Regions from separate parts of the Streptomyces sp. RKAG293 genome, predicted to be linked through region 1. Evidence: riboswitches for the same ligand, from Rfam matches in the RefSeq annotation. Region 1 holds a riboswitch; each other region holds the start of a gene.

The links. A riboswitch is a leader RNA that binds a small molecule or an ion and turns the genes downstream of it on or off. The one in region 1 is predicted to bind thiamine pyrophosphate.
Region 2: linked by a shared signal. The riboswitch ahead of thiO (glycine oxidase ThiO) and the one ahead of LNW72_RS28565 (thiamine ABC transporter substrate-binding protein) in region 1 are both predicted to bind thiamine pyrophosphate.
Region 3: linked by a shared signal. The riboswitch ahead of thiC (phosphomethylpyrimidine synthase ThiC) and the one ahead of LNW72_RS28565 (thiamine ABC transporter substrate-binding protein) in region 1 are both predicted to bind thiamine pyrophosphate.

Annotation. Positions count from the first base shown of each region.
Region 1 covers NZ_JAJOZB010000001.1:6,405,081-6,411,725, forward strand. Annotated here, with positions in the region: gene rpsB (30S ribosomal protein S2) at 1-119, shown strand, start outside; gene tsf (translation elongation factor Ts) at 218-1,054, shown strand; gene pyrH (UMP kinase) at 1,209-2,006, shown strand; gene frr (ribosome recycling factor) at 2,109-2,666, shown strand; gene LNW72_RS28555 (phosphatidate cytidylyltransferase) at 2,785-3,765, shown strand; gene rlmN (23S rRNA (adenine(2503)-C(2))-methyltransferase RlmN) at 3,796-4,902, shown strand; TPP riboswitch at 4,966-5,085, shown strand; gene LNW72_RS28565 (thiamine ABC transporter substrate-binding protein) at 5,080-6,177, shown strand; gene LNW72_RS28570 (iron ABC transporter permease) at 6,273-6,645, shown strand, end outside.
Region 2 covers NZ_JAJOZB010000001.1:2,802,653-2,809,297, forward strand. Annotated here, with positions in the region: gene thiE (thiamine phosphate synthase) at 17-676, opposite strand; gene LNW72_RS12370 (Rv2175c family DNA-binding protein) at 736-1,101, opposite strand; gene LNW72_RS12375 (FAD-dependent oxidoreductase) at 1,202-2,392, opposite strand; TPP riboswitch at 2,572-2,685, shown strand; gene thiO (glycine oxidase ThiO) at 2,682-3,842, shown strand; gene thiS (sulfur carrier protein ThiS) at 3,839-4,039, shown strand; gene LNW72_RS12390 (thiazole synthase) at 4,044-4,874, shown strand; gene pknB (Stk1 family PASTA domain-containing Ser/Thr kinase) at 5,049-6,645, shown strand, end outside.
Region 3 covers NZ_JAJOZB010000001.1:4,608,649-4,615,293, reverse strand. Annotated here, with positions in the region: gene LNW72_RS20450 (flotillin family protein) at 1-1,158, opposite strand, end outside; gene LNW72_RS20445 (hypothetical protein) at 1,317-1,517, opposite strand; gene LNW72_RS20440 (YibE/F family protein) at 1,589-2,959, opposite strand; TPP riboswitch at 3,021-3,133, shown strand; gene thiC (phosphomethylpyrimidine synthase ThiC) at 3,127-4,944, shown strand; gene LNW72_RS41230 (hypothetical protein) at 4,997-5,125, opposite strand; gene LNW72_RS20430 (amino acid permease) at 5,218-6,645, opposite strand, start outside.

The DNA.
Region 1 (6,645 bases):
TCGCCGACGCCGCCGCCGAGACCGTCGTCGAGGCCGTCGCCGACGCCGAGGCCCCGGTGGCCGACGCCGCCGAGACCGTCGAGGCCCCGGCCGCCGACGCTGAGGCTGACAAGGCCTGAGGCTCCGCCTTCCAGTACGTGTGACGACGGCGGGGGCTCCGGCCCCCGCCGTCCAGCCGTAGATCAACCGACTCTCATCGGGAAGAGACGCAACGACCATGGCGAACTACACCGCCGCTGACGTCAAGAAGCTCCGCGAGCTGACCGCCGCCGGCATGATGGACTGCAAGAACGCTCTCGTAGAGGCCGAAGGCGACCTGGACAAGGCCGTCGAGATCCTCCGTGTCAAGGGCCAGAAGGGCGTCACCAAGCGCGAAGGCCGTTCGGCCTCCAACGGTGCCGTCGTCTCCCTGATCGCCGAGGGCGCTTCCGAGGGCGTACTCCTCGAGCTCAACTGCGAGACCGACTTCGTCGCGAAGGGTGACAAGTTCGTCACCGTCGCCGACGCGCTGGCCGCGCACGTCGCCGCCAGCAAGCCCGCCGACGTCGAGGCGCTGCTCGCCTCCGAGATCAAGGACGGCCAGACCGTCCAGGCGTTCGTCGACGAGGCCAACGCCACCCTCGGCGAGAAGATCGTGCTGAGCCGCTTCGCGCAGTTCACCGACGGCTACGTCGCCTCCTACCTGCACCGCACCAGCCCGGACCTGCCCCCGCAGGTCGGCGTGCTGGTCGAGCTGGACAAGGAGAACGCCGAGGTCGCGAAGGACGTCGCGCAGCACATCGCCGCGTTCTCGCCGCTCTTCCTGTCCCGCGAGGACATCCCCGCCGAGGTGCTCGAGAACGAGCGCCGCGTGGCCGAGGCCACCGCGCGCGAGGAGGGCAAGCCGGAGGCCGCGCTCGCCCGTATCGTCGAGGGCCGTGTGACGGGCTACGTCAAGGAGAACTCCGTTCTCGAGCAGTCCTTCGCGAAGGACAGCAAGAAGACCGTCCAGAAGGTTCTGGACGAGGCCGGTGTCACGCTGAAGCGTTTCGCGCGCTTCCGCGTCGGTGTCTGAGCCAGCCAGCGAATGACCGACGACCCCGCTAGGGTCGGACGCGGTCGGCCGCCCGCCGGCCGACCGCAGTAGTGACGAGGAGGCCATTGCCGTAGAGGGAACCCACGTGGACCCACGGCAATGGCCTTCTTCGTACGCGCATGAGGAGATCTCCATGGATGAGGGCGCCGACAAGGCCGCCGACAAGGCCAGCGACTCCGGAACCGGCACCACGTCCGGCACCGGGGTTCCGCGGAGCCGGTACCTGCTGAAGCTGTCCGGCGAGGCCTTCGCCGGAGGCGGCGGACTGGGCGTCGACCCGGACGTCGTCCACGCGATCGCCCGCGAGATCGCAGCCGTCGTCCAAGAGGGCTACGAGATCGCCATCGTCATCGGCGGCGGCAACTTCTTCCGTGGCGCGGAGCTCCAGCAGCGCGGCATGGACCGGGCCCGCTCGGACTACATGGGCATGCTCGGCACCGTCATGAACTGCCTCGCCCTCCAGGACTTCCTGGAGAAGGAAGGCATCGAGACCCGCGTGCAGACCGCCATCACGATGGGCCAGGTCGCCGAGCCGTACATCCCGCTGCGCGCGGTGCGGCACCTGGAGAAGGGCCGCGTCGTCATCTTCGGCGCCGGTATGGGCATGCCGTACTTCTCCACCGACACCACCGCCGCCCAGCGCGCCCTGGAGATCGACGCCCAGGCGCTGCTCATGGGCAAGAACGGGGTCGACGGGGTCTACGACTCCGACCCCAAGCACAACCCGGACGCGGTCAAGTACGACGCCTTGGAGTACAGCGAGGTCATCTCGCGGGACCTCAAGGTCGCCGACGCCACCGCGATCACCCTGTGCCGTGACAACAAGCTGCCGATCCTCGTCTTCGAGCTGCTCGCCGAGGGAAACATCTCGCGAGCCGTAAAGGGTGAGAAGATCGGCACGCTCGTCAACGACCAGGGCACGCGGGGCTAACCGCCCGCACCCGGGGATGGACAACAGGCTGCCGGTCGGACACCGTGCAGGAAAGACGCGCGCAGGGGCCAGGCTCTGCCTTCTGAAAACCAGGAGCACATGGTGATTGAAGAGACCCTCCTCGAGGCCGAGGAGAAGATGGAGAAGGCCGTCATCGTCGCGAAGGACGACTTCGCCGCGATCCGCACCGGCCGTGCGCACCCCGCGATGTTCAACAAGATCGTGGCCGAGTACTACGGCGCCATCACGCCGATCAACCAGCTCGCCTCCTTCTCGGTGCCGGAGCCCCGGATGGCCGTGGTCTCCCCGTTCGACGTCAGCGCGCTGCGCAACATCGAAGAGGCGATCCGCAACTCGGACCTCGGCGTCAACCCGAGCAACGACGGCCGCATCATCCGGGTGGTGTTCCCGCAGCTGACCGAGGAGCGCCGCAAGGACTACATCAAGGTCGCCCGCAGCAAGTCGGAGGACGCGAAGATCTCGATCCGCGCGATCCGCCGCAAGGCCAAGGAGACCCTGGACAAGCTGGTCAAGGACGGCGAGTCCGGTGAGGACGACGTGCGTCGCGCCGAGAAGGAGCTCGACGACACGACGAGCAAGTACACGGCCCAGATCGACGAGCTGCTCAAGCACAAGGAAGCCGAGCTGCTCGAGGTCTGACGGACCGCTGCCACACGGCGGTACGACCGTTCGTTCTCCCGGGGGGTGACCCCCGCACCCCCCGCCAGAACACCAGGCCGGACGCCTGGTCCGGAACAACAACGCGAGGCGAAACTCAGTGAACGACTCCTCCTGGAGTGCCACGCCGCGCTCCGGCCACTGGGAAACGCCGGCGGGGGGACCGGGCGACGGCTCGGCGGGTTTCGCGCAGGATGCGCTCGACGCAGCGCAGACTCGTCGTATGCCGCCTGAGCCGTCACCGGAACCCGTCCCGCCCGTGAAGAAGTCCGCAGGTCGCAACCTGCGGGCCGCGATAGGGGTCGGCGTCGGCATGGGCGCGGTCATCGTCGCCTCGCTGTTCATCGTCAAGGCCGCCTTCGTCGGTGTGGTGGCGCTCGCCGTCGTCGTCGGCCTGTGGGAGCTCACCTCCCGGCTCGCGGAGAAGAAGTCCATCCGCATCCCGCTCGTACCGCTCGCGGTCGGCGGGGTCGCCATGGTCGTCGCGGGCTACGCGCGCGGCGCCGAGGGCGCCTGGATCGCCATGGCCCTCACCTCGCTCGCCATCCTCGTCTGGCGGATGACCGAGCCGCCGGAGAACTACCTGCGGGACGTCACCGCCGGCATCTTCGCCGCCTTCTACGTGCCCTTCCTCGCCACCTTCGTGTCGATGATGCTCGCCGCGGACGACGGCCCCTGGCGGGTCCTCGTCTTCCTGTTGCTCACCGTGATCAGCGACACAGGCGCCTACGCCGTCGGCTGGCGCTTCGGCCGCCGCCTCCTCGCCCCGCGCATCAGCCCCGGCAAGACCCGCGCCGGCCTCTTCGGCGCCATCGCCTTCGCCATGACGGCCGGCGCCCTGTCGATGCAGTACCTGATCGACGACGGCAAATGGTGGCAGGGCCTGATCCTGGGCCTGGTCGCGGCGGTCAGCGCCACCCTCGGCGACCTCGGCGAATCCATGATCAAGCGCGACCTCGGCATCAAGGACATGGGCACCCTCCTCCCCGGTCACGGCGGCATCATGGACCGCCTCGACTCCCTCCTCCCCACCGCCCCGGTGGTCTGGCTGCTCCTGGTCGTCTTCGTCGGGACCGGCTGACCTCCGCGCGTCTGCGACACTGGTAGCACCATGCCTGTACCCGGAGAACTCACCTTTGCCGTGCCGCGTGGGGCCAAGAAGCCCCCGCGGCACCTCGCCGACCTGACCCCTGCCGAGCGACGGGAGGCGGTTGTCGAGCTGGGCGAGAAGCCGTTCCGTGCCAAGCAGCTGTCGCAGCACTACTTCGCGCGGTACGACGACGACCGGGCCGCCTGGACGGATATTCCGGCGGCGTCGCGCGACAAGCTCGCGGACGGGTTGCTGCCCGAGATGATGTCGGTCGTGCGGCACATCAGCTGTGACGACGACACGACGCGCAAGACGCTGTGGCGGCTGTTCGACGGGACGCTCGTCGAGTCGGTGCTGATGCGGTACCCGGACCGGGTCACCATGTGCATCAGTTCGCAGGCCGGGTGCGGGATGAACTGCCCGTTCTGTGCGACGGGGCAGGCGGGTCTCGACCGTAATCTGTCGACCGCCGAGATCGTGCACCAGATCGTGGCCGGGATGAAGTCGCTGCGGGACGGCGAGATCCCCGGTGGGCCGGCCCGGCTGAGCAACATCGTGTTCATGGGCATGGGCGAGCCGCTGGCCAACTACAACCGTGTCATCGGCTCGATCCGCCGGCTGACGGACCCGGAGCCGGACGGGCTCGGACTGTCGCAGCGCGGGATCACCGTGTCGACGGTCGGGCTGGTGCCGGCGATGCTGCGGTTCGCCGACGAGGGCTTCAAGTGCCGGCTCGCGGTGTCGCTGCACGCCCCGGACGACGAGCTGCGCGACACCCTGGTGCCGGTCAACACCCGCTGGAAGGTGCGCGAGGTGCTGGACGCCGCGTGGCACTACGCGGAGGTGTCCGGCCGCCGGATCTCCATCGAGTACGCGCTGATCAAGGACATCAACGACCAGGCGTGGCGGGCGGACCTGCTCGGGCGGCTGCTCAAGGGCAAGCGCGTGCATGTGAACCTCATCCCGCTCAACCCCACCCCGGGGTCCAAGTGGACGGCCTCGCGGCCGGAGGACGAGCGGGCGTTCGTGCGGATGCTGGAGTCGCACGGGGTGCCGGTGACCGTCCGTGACACGCGTGGCAGTGAGATCGACGGAGCGTGCGGGCAGCTGGCGGCCTCCGAAGGCTGAGACGCCTGCCGGGCGTCAGCGGGCCCGCTGCTATCGTGGCGCTCGTAGATTCGTACAAATGAACATTTCCGACAGGGGAGCGCACCAGCGCTGAGAGTGCGGCCACCGGCGAAGCCGGTGCGGCCGCAGACCCTCGGACCTGATCCGGGTAATGCCGGCGTAGGGAGTCAACCGCTCATGAACACCAACCTTCGGCGCGCCGCGACAGCGGTCGTGGCCACCGCCCTCGGCGCCACGGCGCTGGCCGCCTGTGGCGGCTCCGGCGACAAGGCCGACGGCTCGAAGACGGCGACGCCGTCGAAGACCGTCACCCTCGTCAGCCATGACTCCTTCGCCGCCTCGCCCGCGGTGCTGAAGGAGTTCACCAAGGAGACCGGCTACACCGTCAAGGTGCTGGCCGGCGGTGACGCGGGCGCGGCCGTGAACCAGGCGATCCTGTCGAAGGGGCACCCGCAGGGCGATGTCTTCTTCGGTGTCGACAACACGCTGCTGTCGAGGGCCCTCGACAACGACCTGTTCACGCCGTACGAGGCCAAGGGCCTGGACCAGGTCCCGGCGGCGCTGCAGCTCGACAAGGACAAGCACCGGGTCACCCCGATCGACTCCGGCGACGTCTGCGTCAACTACGACCGCAAGTACTTCGACGCGCACAAACTGGCCGTTCCGGCGACCTTCGACGACCTGATCAAGCCGGAGTACAAGAACCTGCTGGTCACCGAGAACTCCGCGACGTCCTCGCCGGGGCTGGCCTTCCAGCTCGGCACGATCGCGAAGTACGGCGCCGACGGCTGGCAGGACTACTGGAAGAAGCTCAAGGCCAACGGCGTCGAGGTCGTCGACGGCTGGGAGCAGGCGTACAACGACCGCTTCTCCGGCTCGGCCGGCGGCAAGGGCAAGGGCGACAAGCCGCTCGTCGTCTCGTACGCCTCCAGCCCGCCCGCCGAGGTGCTGGGCGTCAAGCCGCAGCCGGCGCAGGGGCCGACCGGCGTCGCGACCGGTACGTGCTTCCGGCAGATCGAGTTCGCCGGGCTGCTCAAGGGCGGCAAGAACGACGCGGGCGGCAAGGCGCTGCTGGACTTCCTGCTGAGCAAGACGTTCCAGCAGGACATGCCGCTGCAGATGTTCGTGAACCCGGCCCGCCAGGACGCGGCGCTGCCCGCCGAGTTCACCAAGTACGGCGTGAAGATCGACACCCCGCCGACCGTGGCACCCGACGAGATCGCCAAGAACCGTGACCAGTGGGTCAAGACATGGTCCTCGCTCGTCCTGAAGTAGGGACTCCGGAAGCGGCTCCCGGGGAGCCGCGCCGCGGGACCCCGGTGAGGGTCCGGCGGCGCGCCCCGCGGGCCGCCGCGGTGCGGCTCGGTCTGATGGCCGTGCCCACCGCGTTCTTCGCGGTCTTCTTCGCCTATCCGGTGGCCGCCATCGTCACCCGGGGGCTGCGCGAGGGCGGCCGGTGGCGGTTCGGCCGGATCGGCGAGGTGCTGACCGACCCGGAGATCCTGCGGGTGCTGTGGTTCACCGCGTGGCAGGCGGTCGTCTCGACCGGGCTGACGCTGCTGATCGCGCTCCCGGCGGCGTATGTCTTCGCCCGCTTCGAGTTCCCCGGCAAGCGGCTGCTGCGGGCGGTGGTGGCGGTGCCGTTCGTGCTGCCCACGGTGGTGGTCGGCTCGGCGTTCCTGGCGCTGCTGGGCCGCGGCGGCATGCTCGACGACCTGTGGGGCGTCCGGCTGGACACCACCG
Region 2 (6,645 bases), 3.6 Mb from region 1:
GCAGCGGGGGGACCGCTCAGCCGTCGTACGAGGTGACGATCTTCGCCAGTGCGGCCGCCGCCGCGGCCGGGTCGTCGGCCTCGGTGATCGCCCGGACGACGACGATCCGCCGGGCCCCGGCCTCCAGCACCTGCTCGACGTTGGTCAGGTCGATCCCGCCGATCGCGAACCAGGGCCGGGCTGCCTCCAGCGAGGCCGCGTACCGCACCAGGTCCAGGCCGGGCGCGTGCCGGCCGGGCTTGGTCGGGGTGGGCCAGACCGGTCCGGTGCAGAAGTAGTCCGCGCCGGGCTCCACGGCGGCGGCCGCCGCCTCGGACTCCGCGTGGCAGGACCGTCCGATGACCACGTCCTCGCCGAGGATCGCCCGGGCGGCGGATACCGGCAGGTCGCCCTGGCCCAGGTGCAGCACGTCCGCGCCCGACGCGTGGGCGACATCCGCCCGGTCGTTCACCGCGAGCAGCTTTCCGTGCCGGCGGCACGCGTCGGCCAGGACCGCGAGCGCGTCCAGCTCGTCGCGGGCCTCGATCCCCTTGGCGCGCAGCTGGATGACGTCGACGTCCGAGCCCAGCACCGCGTCCGCGAACGCGGCGAGGTCGCCCGGGCCGGTCCTGGCGTCGGTGCACAGGTACAGCCGGGCGTCGGCGAACCGCCCACGGACGGTGTTCGGCGTGGTCATGGTGCGCTCCCCCTCGGTACGGCGGGTCCTGCTGCCCTCACGGGCCCGGGCGGACGGCTCTACAGGGCGAGCGCCTGGGCGCGGCGCTTCACCTCGGTCCCGCGGTTCTCCTTCAGCGCCTGGATGGGCGTGCCGGGCAGCGTCGGGTCCGCGGCGAACAGCCACTCCAGCGCCTCTTCGTCGCTGAAGCCGTTGTCCTTGAGGACCGTCAGCAGGCCGGGCAGGCCCTTGACGATGCTTCCCTCGCCGATGAAGTCGGCGGGGACCATCAGGACCCGGTTCTCACCGCGGCGGATCGCCAGGAACAGCTTCTCCTTGATCATCGGGCGGACCCGGGTGATGGGCACACCCAGTCGCTCGGCGACCTCGGGGAGGTTCAGCCAGGAAGGTACGAGGGCATCAATCTTTGCGTCGATCTCGGTCACGGGACAAGCGTGCCATCCCCGACGGGCACCCGCGTACCGGTTCGCCGCCGCCGGGCCTGACGGTTTGACCACAATTGCCGCGCAGACCCGCTTTTGGCCGCTACACGCCGGCGGGGCTGTTGCCCGGAGTGGGCTGTACCGCGGTCTTGAGCGGGACCGCGGGGTCGGCGACGAGGCCCGGGTCGAGGTGGGCGCCGCGTTCGATGAGTTTGCGGCCCTGCGCGAGGTCGCGCGGGCGGCCGACGGCGAGCAGCGCCGCGAGCACCCCGTCCCGCAGCCAGCAGACGGACCAGGCGGGCCCCGTCAGGTCGCCGCGCAGCAGCATGGTGTCGGTGGCGGAGTGGTGCCCCGCGTACTGCACGAAACGGCCGAACTGCTCGGACCAGAAGTACGGGACCGGGTCGTACACCTCGTCGCCGCCCAGCACGTTGGCGGCGGCGGCGCGCGGCCCCTGGACCGCGTTGTCCCAGTGGTGGACGAGCAGCCGCTCGCCGAAGCGCCCGGACGGGAAGGACGCGCAGTCCCCCACCGCGAAGACATCGGCGACGGAGGTCCGCAGCCGGTCGTCCGCCAGCACCGAGCGGTCGGGTCCCAGCGCGACGCCGGAGCCCGCCAGCCAGCCGGTGGCCGGCCGGGCGCCGATGCCGACGACGACGGCCCCGGCCCGCAGCCGCCTCCCGTCGGCGAGCAGCACCGCGCCGGGTTCGACGGCCGCGACCGCGGTCCCGGTGATCAGTTCGGCGCCCGCGTCCGCGTACCAGCCGCGCATGTGGTCGGTGACCGAGCCCGGCAGGACTCCGGCCAGCGGCCGGTCGGCCGCCTCGACGACGGTCACCGCGCAGCCCGCCTGGCGGGCCGCCGTGGCGAACTCGGCGCCGATCCAGCCCGCCCCGACCACGACGACATCGCGCTTCTCGTCGAGCACCGGCCGCAGCTCGGCGGCGTCGTCCAGGGTGCGCAGCATGAAGACGCCCGGGATGCCCTCGCTGCCGGGCAGTGCCACCGGATGGGCGCCGGTGGCGAGCACCAGCCGGTCGTACCGGACCGTTCCCTCGTCGGTGACCACGTGCCGTTCCTCGGGGCGCAGCGCGCTCACGTGCCGGCCGAGCAGCAACTCGACGCCGAGGCCGTTGAAGTCCACGTCGAAGGGCGAGCCCTCGGCCGTGCCGAGGAGTACGGACTTGGACAGCGGCGGGCGGTCGTACGGTGCGTGCGGTTCGGCGCCGAGCAGCGTGATGTCGCCGCGCCACCCCTGTTCCCGCAACGACACAGCGGTCTGCACTCCGGCCATCCCGGCCCCGACGATCACTGCGCGCTCGGCGCTTGGCTGGCTCACACGATCACCGTAACGCCCCGATGATTACCGGCAGGCCACCAGTGCGAAATCCGATCCCCCTGTCTCGCGCTCCCCTCTCGCCCACCCCGTGCTCCCTTACCGCTGCTCGGGCCCGCGTACTAGGGTGGCGGGGCTAACGCACTCGCGGGAGCCCGGACGTACCGGGCTGAGAGGGCGGCTGACCGGCCGCCGACCGTACGAACCTGATCCGGGTCATGCCGGCGAAGGGAGGAGCGGGACACTCATGCATCCATCTCGCCACCGCTACGACGTCCTGGTCGTGGGCGGCGGAATCATCGGACTCGTCACGGCCTGGCGCGCCGCGCAGCGCGGGCTGCGCACCGCGGTCGCCGACCCGGCGCCGGGCGGCGGCGCCGCACACGTCGCGGCCGGCATGCTGGCGGCCGTCACCGAGCTGCAGTACGGCGAGCAGACGCTGCTCGACCTCAACCTCGCGTCGGCCCGCCGCTATCCGTCCTTCGCCGCCGAGCTGGAGGACGCCACCGGGCTGGGCCTCGGCTACCGGCGGTGCGGCACGCTCGCCGTCGCCCTGGACGCCGACGACCGCGCCGACCTGCGTGAACTGCACACCTTCCAGACGTCGCTGGGGCTGCGGTCCGAGTGGCTGTCCGGCCGGGAGTGCCGCCGGCTGGAGCCGATGCTGGCGCCCGGTGTGCGGGGCGGCCTGCGCGTCGACGGCGACCACCAGGTCGATCCGCGCCGGCTGGCCGCCGCGCTGCTGCGCGCGGCCGAACTCGCGGGTGTGGCACTGCACCGGAACTCCGTGACCCGGATCGAGACCGTCAGGGACCACGCCACCGGCGCGGTGCTGGACGACGGCACCGTGCTCGCCGCCGAGCAGACCGTGCTCGCGGCGGGCAGCCGCAGCGGCGTTCTGCCGGGCATCCCCGAGCACGCCCTGCCGCCGGTCCGCCCGGTCAAGGGGCAGATCCTGCGGCTGCGCATCCCGCCCGGCTACGCGCCGTTCCTCTCCCGCACGGTGCGGGCCGTGGTGCGCGGCGGCCATGTCTATCTCGTGCCGCGCGAGAACGGCGAGCTCGTCGTGGGCGCGACCAGCGAGGAACTCGGCTGGGACACCACGGTCACCGCGGGCGGCGTCTACGAACTGCTGCGCGACGCCCACGAGCTGGTGCCGGGGCTCACCGAACTGCCGCTGGTCGAGACCCTCGCGGGGCTGCGCCCCGGCTCCCCCGACAACGCCCCGCTGCTCGGCCGCAGCGCGCTGCCCGGTCTGCTGCTGGCCACCGGCCACCACCGCAACGGTGTGCTGCTGACCCCGGTGACCGGCGACATCATGGCCGAGCTGCTCACGACGGGTTCGGTGCCCGAGTCGGCCCGGCCCTTCTCCCCCGCACGCTTCACGCTTCAGGAGCAGCCCGCATGACCGTCTCCGTCAACGGTGAGGCCCGCGAGATCACCGAGGGCCTGACCCTCGACCGGCTCGTCGCCTCCCTGACCGCCGCCCCCTCGGGCGTCGCCGCCGCTCTCAACGAGACCGTCGTCCCCCGCAGCCGCTGGACCACCACCGCACTCGCCGACGGCGACCGCGTCGAGGTCCTCACCGCCGTCCAGGGAGGCTGATCCCGTGCCGCACCCCCCGCACACGGCCGGTGCCGCCGACGACACCCTGCGGATCGCCGGCGTCCCCTTCACCTCCCGGCTGATCATGGGCACCGGCGGTGCGCCCAGCCTGGAGATCCTCGAACAGGCGCTGCTCGCCTCCGGTACCGAACTCACCACGGTGGCGATGCGCCGCCTCGACCCGGCGACGAAGGGCTCCGTGCTCTCCGTGCTGGGCAGGCACGGCATCCGGGTCCTGCCGAACACGGCGGGCTGCTTCACCGCCGGCGAGGCCGTCCTCACCGCGCGGCTGGCCCGCGAGGCGCTGGGCACCGACTGGATCAAGCTGGAGGTCATCGCCGACGAGCGCACCCTGCTGCCCGACACCGTCGAGCTGCTGGACGCCGCCGAGACGCTGGTCGACGACGGATTCACCGTCCTGCCCTACACCAACGACGATCCGGTGCTGGCCCGCAAGCTGGAGGACGTCGGCTGTGCGGCGATCATGCCGCTGGGGTCGCCGATCGGCTCCGGGCTCGGCATCCGCAATCCGCACAACTTCCAGCTGATCACCGAGCGGGCGGGCGTCCCGGTCATCCTCGACGCCGGGGCCGGCACCGCGTCCGACGTGGCGTTCGCCATGGAGCTGGGGTGCGCCGCCGTCATGCTGGCGTCGGCGGTGACCCGCGCCCAGCAGCCGGTTCTCATGGCGGGGGCCATGCGGCACGGGGTGGCGGCGGGGCGGCTCGCGTTCCGGGCCGGACGCATCCCCCGCCGGCACTACGCCGCCGCGTCGTCCCCCGTCGAGGGCGTCGCCGCGTTCGATCCCGAGCGGCCCGCCTTCAGCGGGGCCTGAGCCCCGGCCCGCTCCAGCCGGCGGATCCGGGTCCCGTGCCGGGTTCCGGTCCGCCGCCTGGAGCGCTCCCACCGGGGCAGACGGTCACGGTTGCGTCCCGGATCGCTACGGGCGGGACACAGTACGGCCGTGTTCGGCGAGACGGGTCGGCGACGGCTCGTAGACTTCCGTGTCGTGGATACGACCCTGCAGGACCCCCTCGTCGGGCAGACGCTCGATGGCCGCTACCGGGTCGAGGCGCGCATCGCCGTCGGCGGTATGGCCACGGTCTACCGGGCTGTGGACACCCGCCTCGACCGTGTGCTCGCGCTGAAGGTGATGCACCCCGGGCTGGCGGCCGACGCCGGTTTCGTCGACCGCTTCATCCGTGAGGCCAAGGCGGTGGCCCGGCTGGCGCACCCGAATGTCGTCGGCGTGTACGACCAGGGCACGGACGGCACGTTCGTGTACCTGGCCATGGAGTACATCGCGGGCTGCACGCTGCGCGACGTACTGCGCGAGCGCGGCGCCCTGCAGCCACGTGCCGCACTGGACATCCTGGAGCCGGTGCTGGCCGCGCTCGGCGCCGCGCACCGGGCCGGGCTCATCCACCGGGACGTGAAGCCGGAGAACGTCCTGATCGGCGACGACGGCCGGGTGAAGGTCGTGGACTTCGGCCTGGTCCGGGCGGTCGACACCAACACCAGCGTGACGACCGGCTCGGTGCTGGGGACGGTCTCGTACCTCGCGCCGGAGCAGATCGAGCACGGCACCATAGACCAGCGCACCGACGTGTACGCCTGCGGCGTGCTGCTGTACGAGATGCTGACCGGCGGGAAGCCGCACACCGGCGGCACGCCGATGCAGGTGATCTTCCATGTGCTGAACGAGGACATCGCCCCGCCGTCCGAGGCCGTCCCCGGGCTGGCGCCCGTGCTGGACGCGCTGGTCGGCCGGGCCGCCGCGCGTGACCCGCAGCTGCGCCCCGCCGACGCCGTGGAGCTGCTCGCGCAGCTGCACACCACCCGTCAGGCGCTGAGCCAGGAGCAGCTGGACCTGGTGCCGCCGCGGGCGGTGCGGGACGCGCAGGAGCCGCAGGACGCCGTTCCGGGCACCGGCTGGCAGAAGGACTCGCACGGCGCGCCGGGCGGCGACGAGGAGCAGACCAGCGTCATCGCCCGGCCGGTCCTGCCGGCCGAGGAGGAGCTCAACCGCACGAGCGTTCTGCAGCTTCCGCCGCCGCTGCCGCCGGTGCCGGCCGGCTCGTCGGGACCGTCGGGACCGGCGGGACACCGTCCGCCCCGGCGCGGACCGCGGCGCGGTGTGCTCGCGGTGATCGTGGCGGCGCTGCTGATCCTCGGGGTCGGGGCCGGCGTCTGGTACATCAGCGACGGCCAGTTCACCAAGGTCCCGGCCGTCCTGGCGCTGCCGCAGGCGGACGCCCAGCAGCGGCTCGACCACGCGGGGCTGCACACGAAGGTCACCACGTCCTTCAGCCTCACCGTCCCCCGCGGCCAGGTGATCTCCACCGATCCCGGACCGGGCCGGCGCGTCCGCAACAACGCCGACGTCACGCTGACGGTGTCCAAGGGGCCGCAGGAGGTCCACGTTCCCGATGTCACCGGCAAGACGCTGGCCGTGGCGCAGGAGCAGATCAAGGGCGCGGCGCTGACGCCGGGCACGGTGACGCAGGAGTTCACGGAGGACGTGCCCAAGGGCGCCGTGATCTCCACGGACCCGCCGGCCGGTACGAAGCGCTCGCCGGACGCCGTCGTGTCGATCGTCGTCAGCA
Region 3 (6,645 bases), 1.8 Mb from region 1:
CTCGGCCAGGCCCTTGGCCTTCGCCGCCTCGGCCTCCGCGAGCCCGCGGGCCTGCGTCGCCGCCGCCTCGGCCTCACCGGTCGCCCGGGTGGCCGCCGCCTGTGCCAGCCCGCTGACCTTCGTCATCTCGGCCTGCGCGGCCGCGGCTATCTTGACCCGGTTGGCTTCGGCGATGGCCGCCAGCTCGGTCTCCTTGGCCTTCGCCTGTGCCGCCGAGATCCGCACATCGCGTTCGGCCTCGGCCAGCGTCCGCTTCTCGTACGCCTTCGCGTCCGCCGGCTTTCTGACGTCGACCTGGAGCTGCTGCTCGCGGCGCTGCGCCTCCAGCTCAGCGACGCGGGTCTCCTGGACCACGACCTCCTGCTTGGCCGCGGCCTCCGACAGCGGTCCCGCCTGTCGTGATGTCGCGGCCGCCTTGTCCCGTTCGGCCTGGTAGCCGGCCTGCAGGATCTCGCTGTCCCGGGTCGCCTCGGACATCCGGGCGGCGGCCTTCTGCTCCGCCTCGGTGGCCAGCCGGTCCGCCTCGGCCTGGGCGATCCGCGCGTCCCGGTGGACGGCCGCGGCGTGCGGCGCGGCCAGGTTCTTGATGTACCCGGTCGGGTCCTCGATCTCGTGGATCTGCAGCGAGTCGATGATCAGGCCGAGCTTCTCCATCTCCGAGCCGGAGGCGGCCCGGGTCTGCCCGGTGAGCTTCTCGCGGTCACGGATCATGTCCTCGACCGTCAACCCGCCGACGATCGACCGCAGATGACCGGCGAAGACGTTGTGCACCCGGTCGCCCATGAACTTCTGCTGGTCCAGGAAACGGCGTGCGGCGTTGGCTATCGACACGAAGTCGTCGCCGACCTTGAAGATGACGACTCCGCGCACCTTCAGCGGAATGCCCTGCTGCGTCACACAGTCCACCAGCAGCTCGGTCTCGTTGAGATCGAGCGAGAGCTTGCGCACGGCCTGGACACCGGGGACCACGAACGTCCCGCGCCCCGTGACGATACGGAATCCCAGCCCTTCCTCGATGCCCTCGGTGCGGTGCCGGGAACCGGAGATGACAAGCGCCTCATTCGGCTCCGCGACCCGCCACATCAGCTTGAACAGCCCGATCACGATGATGATTGCGGCGAGAACGAGTCCCGCCACGACGCCGATGATCATCGGCATACGCCCCCTTACAGCGGCCCCCATGCGGGGCCTGACGATCGCGAGTGTGCTCCCGCGCAAGGCCGTGGTGAACACCCTGACGGAACCTTGGCGCAGTCTTGATACGAAGCCCGCTCAGCCGACGCGCGAAGCCCGTTCAGCCGGAGTCGGAACCCCGCTCAGCCGAAGGCGGCGGCCACGTAGACCGTCCGCGGGGCCTGGTATTCCACGACCACGATCTGCGTCCCGGTCTCCATGCGCTCGCCCGGTGTGACCGGATACGCGAGGAACGCCTCGGCGCCGCCCCGTACTTGGACGATCACCTCGCCGACCAGCCCTGGGCCGATCCGCCCCGTCACCCTGCCCTGCAGCCCGATCATCCCGGCCATCGTCCCCCCGTTCCCCGTCACAACCCGCCGCCGCCACCCGCCCCCGCGAGTACGGCCTGCCGCTACTTCCCCCGGCGCCGGTGACCGCCGCCGGTCCTCGCGGGGAGAGTGTCCCCCGCGCTCGGTCCGCCCGCCCTCGGTTCCCCCGCCCTCGGTCCGTCCGTCTTCGGTCCGTCCGTCTTCGTAACGCTTGTCCTCGTATTGTGCCGGTCGGCACTGACAACGAGCGCCGCCAGCAGCGTCGTCAGGGGAACCGACGCGACCAGGCCGATGCTGCCGACCAGCGTCCGGACGATCTCCTCCGCCACCAGCTCGCTGCCGGCGACCCGCAGCACCCCGCTGCGCGCCACCGAGAACAGCAGCAGGAGCGGCAGCGCCGCACCCGCGTACGCCATCACCAGGGTGTTCACCACCGACGCGATGTGGTCCCGGCCGATCCGCATGCCGGCTCCGTAGAGCTTGCGCCAACTCGCGCCGGGGTCGGCGTCCTTGAGCTCCCACACCGCCGAGGTCTGGGTGACCGTCACATCGTCCAGGACGCCCAGCGAGCCGATGATGATGCCGGCCAGCAGCAGGCCCTTGATCTCGATGCCGGGGTAGAGGGTGTGGATCAGCCCGGTCTCGTCCGAGGTGTTGCCCGTCAAGTGGGCCCAGGAGATGAAGACCGAGCCGAGGATCCCGATCAGGAAGAGCGAGCACAGCGTGCCGATCACCGCCACCGACGTACGGGCGTTGAGTCCGTGGCACATGTAGAGCGCGATCAGCATGATCGCGCTGCCGCCGATCACCGCCACCAGCAGCGGATCGTGGCCGTGCAGGATCGCCGGGAGGATGAAGAGCGTCAGGATCGCGAAGCTGATGACCAGCGCGATCAGCGCCATCAGACCGCGCATCCTGCCGACGGCGATCACCGCGAGGGCGAAGATCCCGGCCAGCAGCGCGAGCGGGAAGCCGCGGTCGACATCGGTCACCGCGTACTGCAGCTCCTTCGGAGCGTCGGGTGCGTACGCCACCACCACGCCCTGGCCCGCCGTGTAGCGGCGGGTCTGGTCGGGGTGCACGATCTCGGTGAACGTCCGGCCCTGGTCCTTGCCCGTGGTGACCTCGATGGTCGCCTTCTCGCAGCGTTCCGGCGGGGAGGCGGCGGCGCCGGGTGTGGACTGCGCCGGTGACTGTGTGTTCGCCTCGGCGCAGTCGACGTCGTCGATCCTGGTGACCCGCGCCTGCTGTGTCTGCTGGTCGAAACCGACCCCGGTGCGCGCGTGCGGGGGCACTCCACCCGGCCACAGCACGATCAGCCCGGCGAGCACCGCTGCGGCGAAGGGGACCAGAACCACCGCGATGACCTTGCGGAGGTGCTTCGAGACCGGCGGCACCGGACCGTGACCGTGGGTGTGCGAGTGCGCGTGCGGCGACGCCTGGGGGGTGTCCACGGGCCGATCATCGCAAGACCCCCTGGTGTGCGTTCGTCCGCACCCGCTACCGTGGGGGCACCTTTGCAATCGCGGGAGCTCGGAGCACCGGGCTGAGAGGGCGCTGAAGAACTGCGCCGACCGCTGAACCTGTTACCGGGTAATGCCGGCGTAGGGAGTTGGGTCTCATGACCACGCAGGATGCACGCATGCCTGTCTCCGTTCAGTCCGTTTCGACGGAAAAGCCCGTTTCGGCGGAGCCGTCCGTCGCTGCGGAGAAGCGCGAGCCCGGCTGGCACAAGGGCTACCTGACCGGCACCAGGCCGGACATCCAGGTCCCCGTGCGCCAGGTGCACCTCACCACCGGCCGTGACGTGACGCTGTACGACACGTCGGGGCCGTACACCGATCCGAACGTCACCACGGACGTCCGCCGCGGCCTGGCGCCGCTGCGGGAGAACTGGATCATCGGCCGCGGCGACACCGAGGAGTACTCGGGCCGCCCGGTCCGCCCCGAGGACGACGGGATCAAGCACACCTCCCCCCGCGGCGGTCTGCGCAACCTCGACGCGGTCTTCCCCGGCCGCCCCCGGGTGCCCCGCAGGGGGCGGGACGGACAGGCGGTGACGCAGCTCGCGTACGCCCGCCGCGGCGACATCACCCCGGAGATGGAGTACATCGCGATCCGCGAGAACGTCTCCCCCGAGGTGGTGCGCGAGGAGATCGCGGCCGGCCGGGCCGTGATGCCGATGAACGTGAACCACCCCGAGATCGAGCCGATGATCATCGGCAAGCGGTTCCTGGTGAAGGTCAACGCCAACATCGGCAATTCCGCGGTCACCTCCTCCATCGAGGAGGAGGTGGACAAGATGACGTGGGCCACCAAGTGGGGCGCCGACACGGTCATGGACCTGTCCACCGGCCGCAACATCCACACCACCCGTGAATGGGTGCTGCGCAACTCCCCCGTGCCCATCGGCACCGTCCCCCTCTACCAGGCGCTGGAGAAGGTCGACGGCAAGGCCGAGGAGCTGACCTGGGAGGTCTACAAGGACACCGTCATCGAGCAGGCCGAGCAGGGCGTCGACTACATGACGGTGCACGCCGGCGTGCTGCTGCGCTACGTCCCGCTCACCGCCCGCCGCAAGACCGGCATCGTCTCGCGCGGCGGCTCGATCATGGCCGCCTGGTGCCTCGCGCACCACAAGGAGTCGTTCCTCTACGAGAACTTCGAGGAGCTCTGCGACATCCTCGCCTCCTACGACGTCACGTACTCGCTCGGCGACGGCCTGCGCCCCGGCTCCATCGCGGACGCCAACGACGAGGCGCAGTTCGCGGAGCTGCGGACGCTGGGCGAGCTGAACACCATCGCCAAGCGGCACAACGTGCAGACCATGATCGAGGGCCCCGGGCACGTCCCGATGCACAAGATCAAGGAGAACATCGACCTCCAGCAGGAGATCTGCGAGGAGGCGCCGTTCTACACGCTCGGCCCGCTCACCACCGATGTCGCGCCCGCCTACGACCACATCACCTCGGGCATCGGCGCCGCGATGATCGCCTGGTGGGGCACCGCGATGCTCTGCTACGTCACGCCCAAGGAGCACCTGGGCCTGCCCAACCGGGACGACGTCAAGACCGGCGTCATCACGTACAAGATCGCGGCGCACGCGGCGGACCTGGCCAAGGGCCACCCGGGGGCGCAGGACTGGGACGACGCGCTGTCCGACGCCCGCTTCGAGTTCCGCTGGGAGGACCAGTTCAACCTGGCCATGGACCCGGACACCGCGCGTGACTTCCACGACGAGACGCTGCCGGCGGACGGCGCCAAGACCGCGCACTTCTGCTCCATGTGCGGCCCCAAGTTCTGCTCGATGAAGATCAGCCAGGACATCCGCAAGGAGCACGGCGGGGATCTGCTGCTGGACCCGGAGGCCGGGATGCGGCAGAAGTCCGCCGAGTTCGCGGCGAGCGGCAACCGGGTCTACCTGCCGCTGGCCGACTGACCGCTCGCGGTCCGTGGTGAGCGGCGGAGGCTCCCGTCCTGGCCTCCGCCGCTCATCGTCCGGTCTCCTTCTTCTGGATGCAGCGTTCCCCGTTGTCGATGTCACCGATGTACGTCCAGAGCATCGGGGCCGGCTGCCCGGCCTGCCGGTGTTCCGGGTGGTGGGGGTCCGGGCCGCGCATGCGTGAGGTCCCGGTGGGAATCCCACCGGGACCTCTGCGGTGCACTGTGTTCGGGCCGTTCAGGTGCTTCGGGCCGATCGGGTACCGCCGGGTCAGATCAGGTCCATGGCGGCCACTTCATCGGGGCGGCCGTAGCTGACCGGTCCCTGGAAGCGCTTCCGCGCGGTGGCGAACCACCAGACGGTGGCGATGAGCAGCACCACACCCAGGGCGATCGGGGCGTAGTTGAACGAGGTCGTGGTGATCGGGGAGACCTGGGGCAGCATGAACAGCACGCTGCTGAGGACGATCCAGGTCACGGCGACCGTTCCGACGACCTTGCCGTAGCGCCCGAGGTTCCAGGGGCCGGACTCGAACTCGTCACCCAGGCGCAGCCGCAGGAAGATGGGCACGCCATAGGCGAGGAACAGCCCGACGACATTGACGCTGACAATGGCGGTGAAGGCGGTGTGGGACCACCAGCCGGGCAGTACCAGAATGATGGAGCAGGCCGCCGCGAGCCATACCGCCTTGACGGGCGTACGGGTGCGCGGGGACACCGAATGCCACCAACGCGAGCCGGGCATCGCACCGTCACGGGAGAACGCGAAGATCTGCCGGGTATTGCTGGTCATGTTGGCCAGGCCGCAGAACAGCATGGCGCCGATCACGATCAGCAGCAGCAGCTTGGCGGTGCCCATGCCGAGCGCGTCGATGAGAATCTGCACCGGCGGTGCGGCAGAGCTCGCCTCGGCCGCGTAATCACGAATCGCGTACACCAGGGCGAGCATGAGGATCAGGCCGATGCCCGCCGAGTAGGCGATCGACCGCATGATGCCCTTGGGCGCGTTGACCGTCGCCTGCACGGTCTCTTCCGACATGTGGAAACTGCCGTCGAAGCCGGTGAAGGTCCAGCTCGTGACGAGCAGACCGAGCATCGCGCCGTAAATCCCGTTGGAGAAGCCGGTGTTGTTCTCGAAATGCGTCACGAAGGAAACCGACTGGTGGTGGTCGGGTATGACGGTCAGACAGACGACGATCACGACCATGCCGATGAACAGCCACCACACGGAGATGCGGTTCAGCAGGGCGATCAGCTGCACCGTGTAGGTGTTGGCCAGCGCCTGCAGCAGCAGGATCACCGCCGTGATGCCCACGGTGCGCTGCGCCGTCACCTCGTAGTCGGTCCACTGCATCGCGATGAAGGCCTGGATGAAGGTGGCGGCGGCGTAGCCGGTGGCGGCCGTCCCGCCCACCTGGCCGACGAAGTTCAGCCAGCCGGTGTACCAGGACCAGGCGCCGCGGTGCCGCTTGGCGAGCTTGCCCGCGGAGAAGTACAGCGCGCCGCTGGTCGGATAGGCGGAGGCGATCTCCCCCATCGAGGCGCCGACGAACAGCACCATGATGGACACGCCTATCCAGCCGAATATGAGAATCCGCGGACCGCCGGCCGCCATGCCGAAACCGAAGGAGGAGAAGATACCGGCGATGATGTTGATGATGGTGAAAGAGATCGCGAAGTTGTCAAACGCGCGAAATCG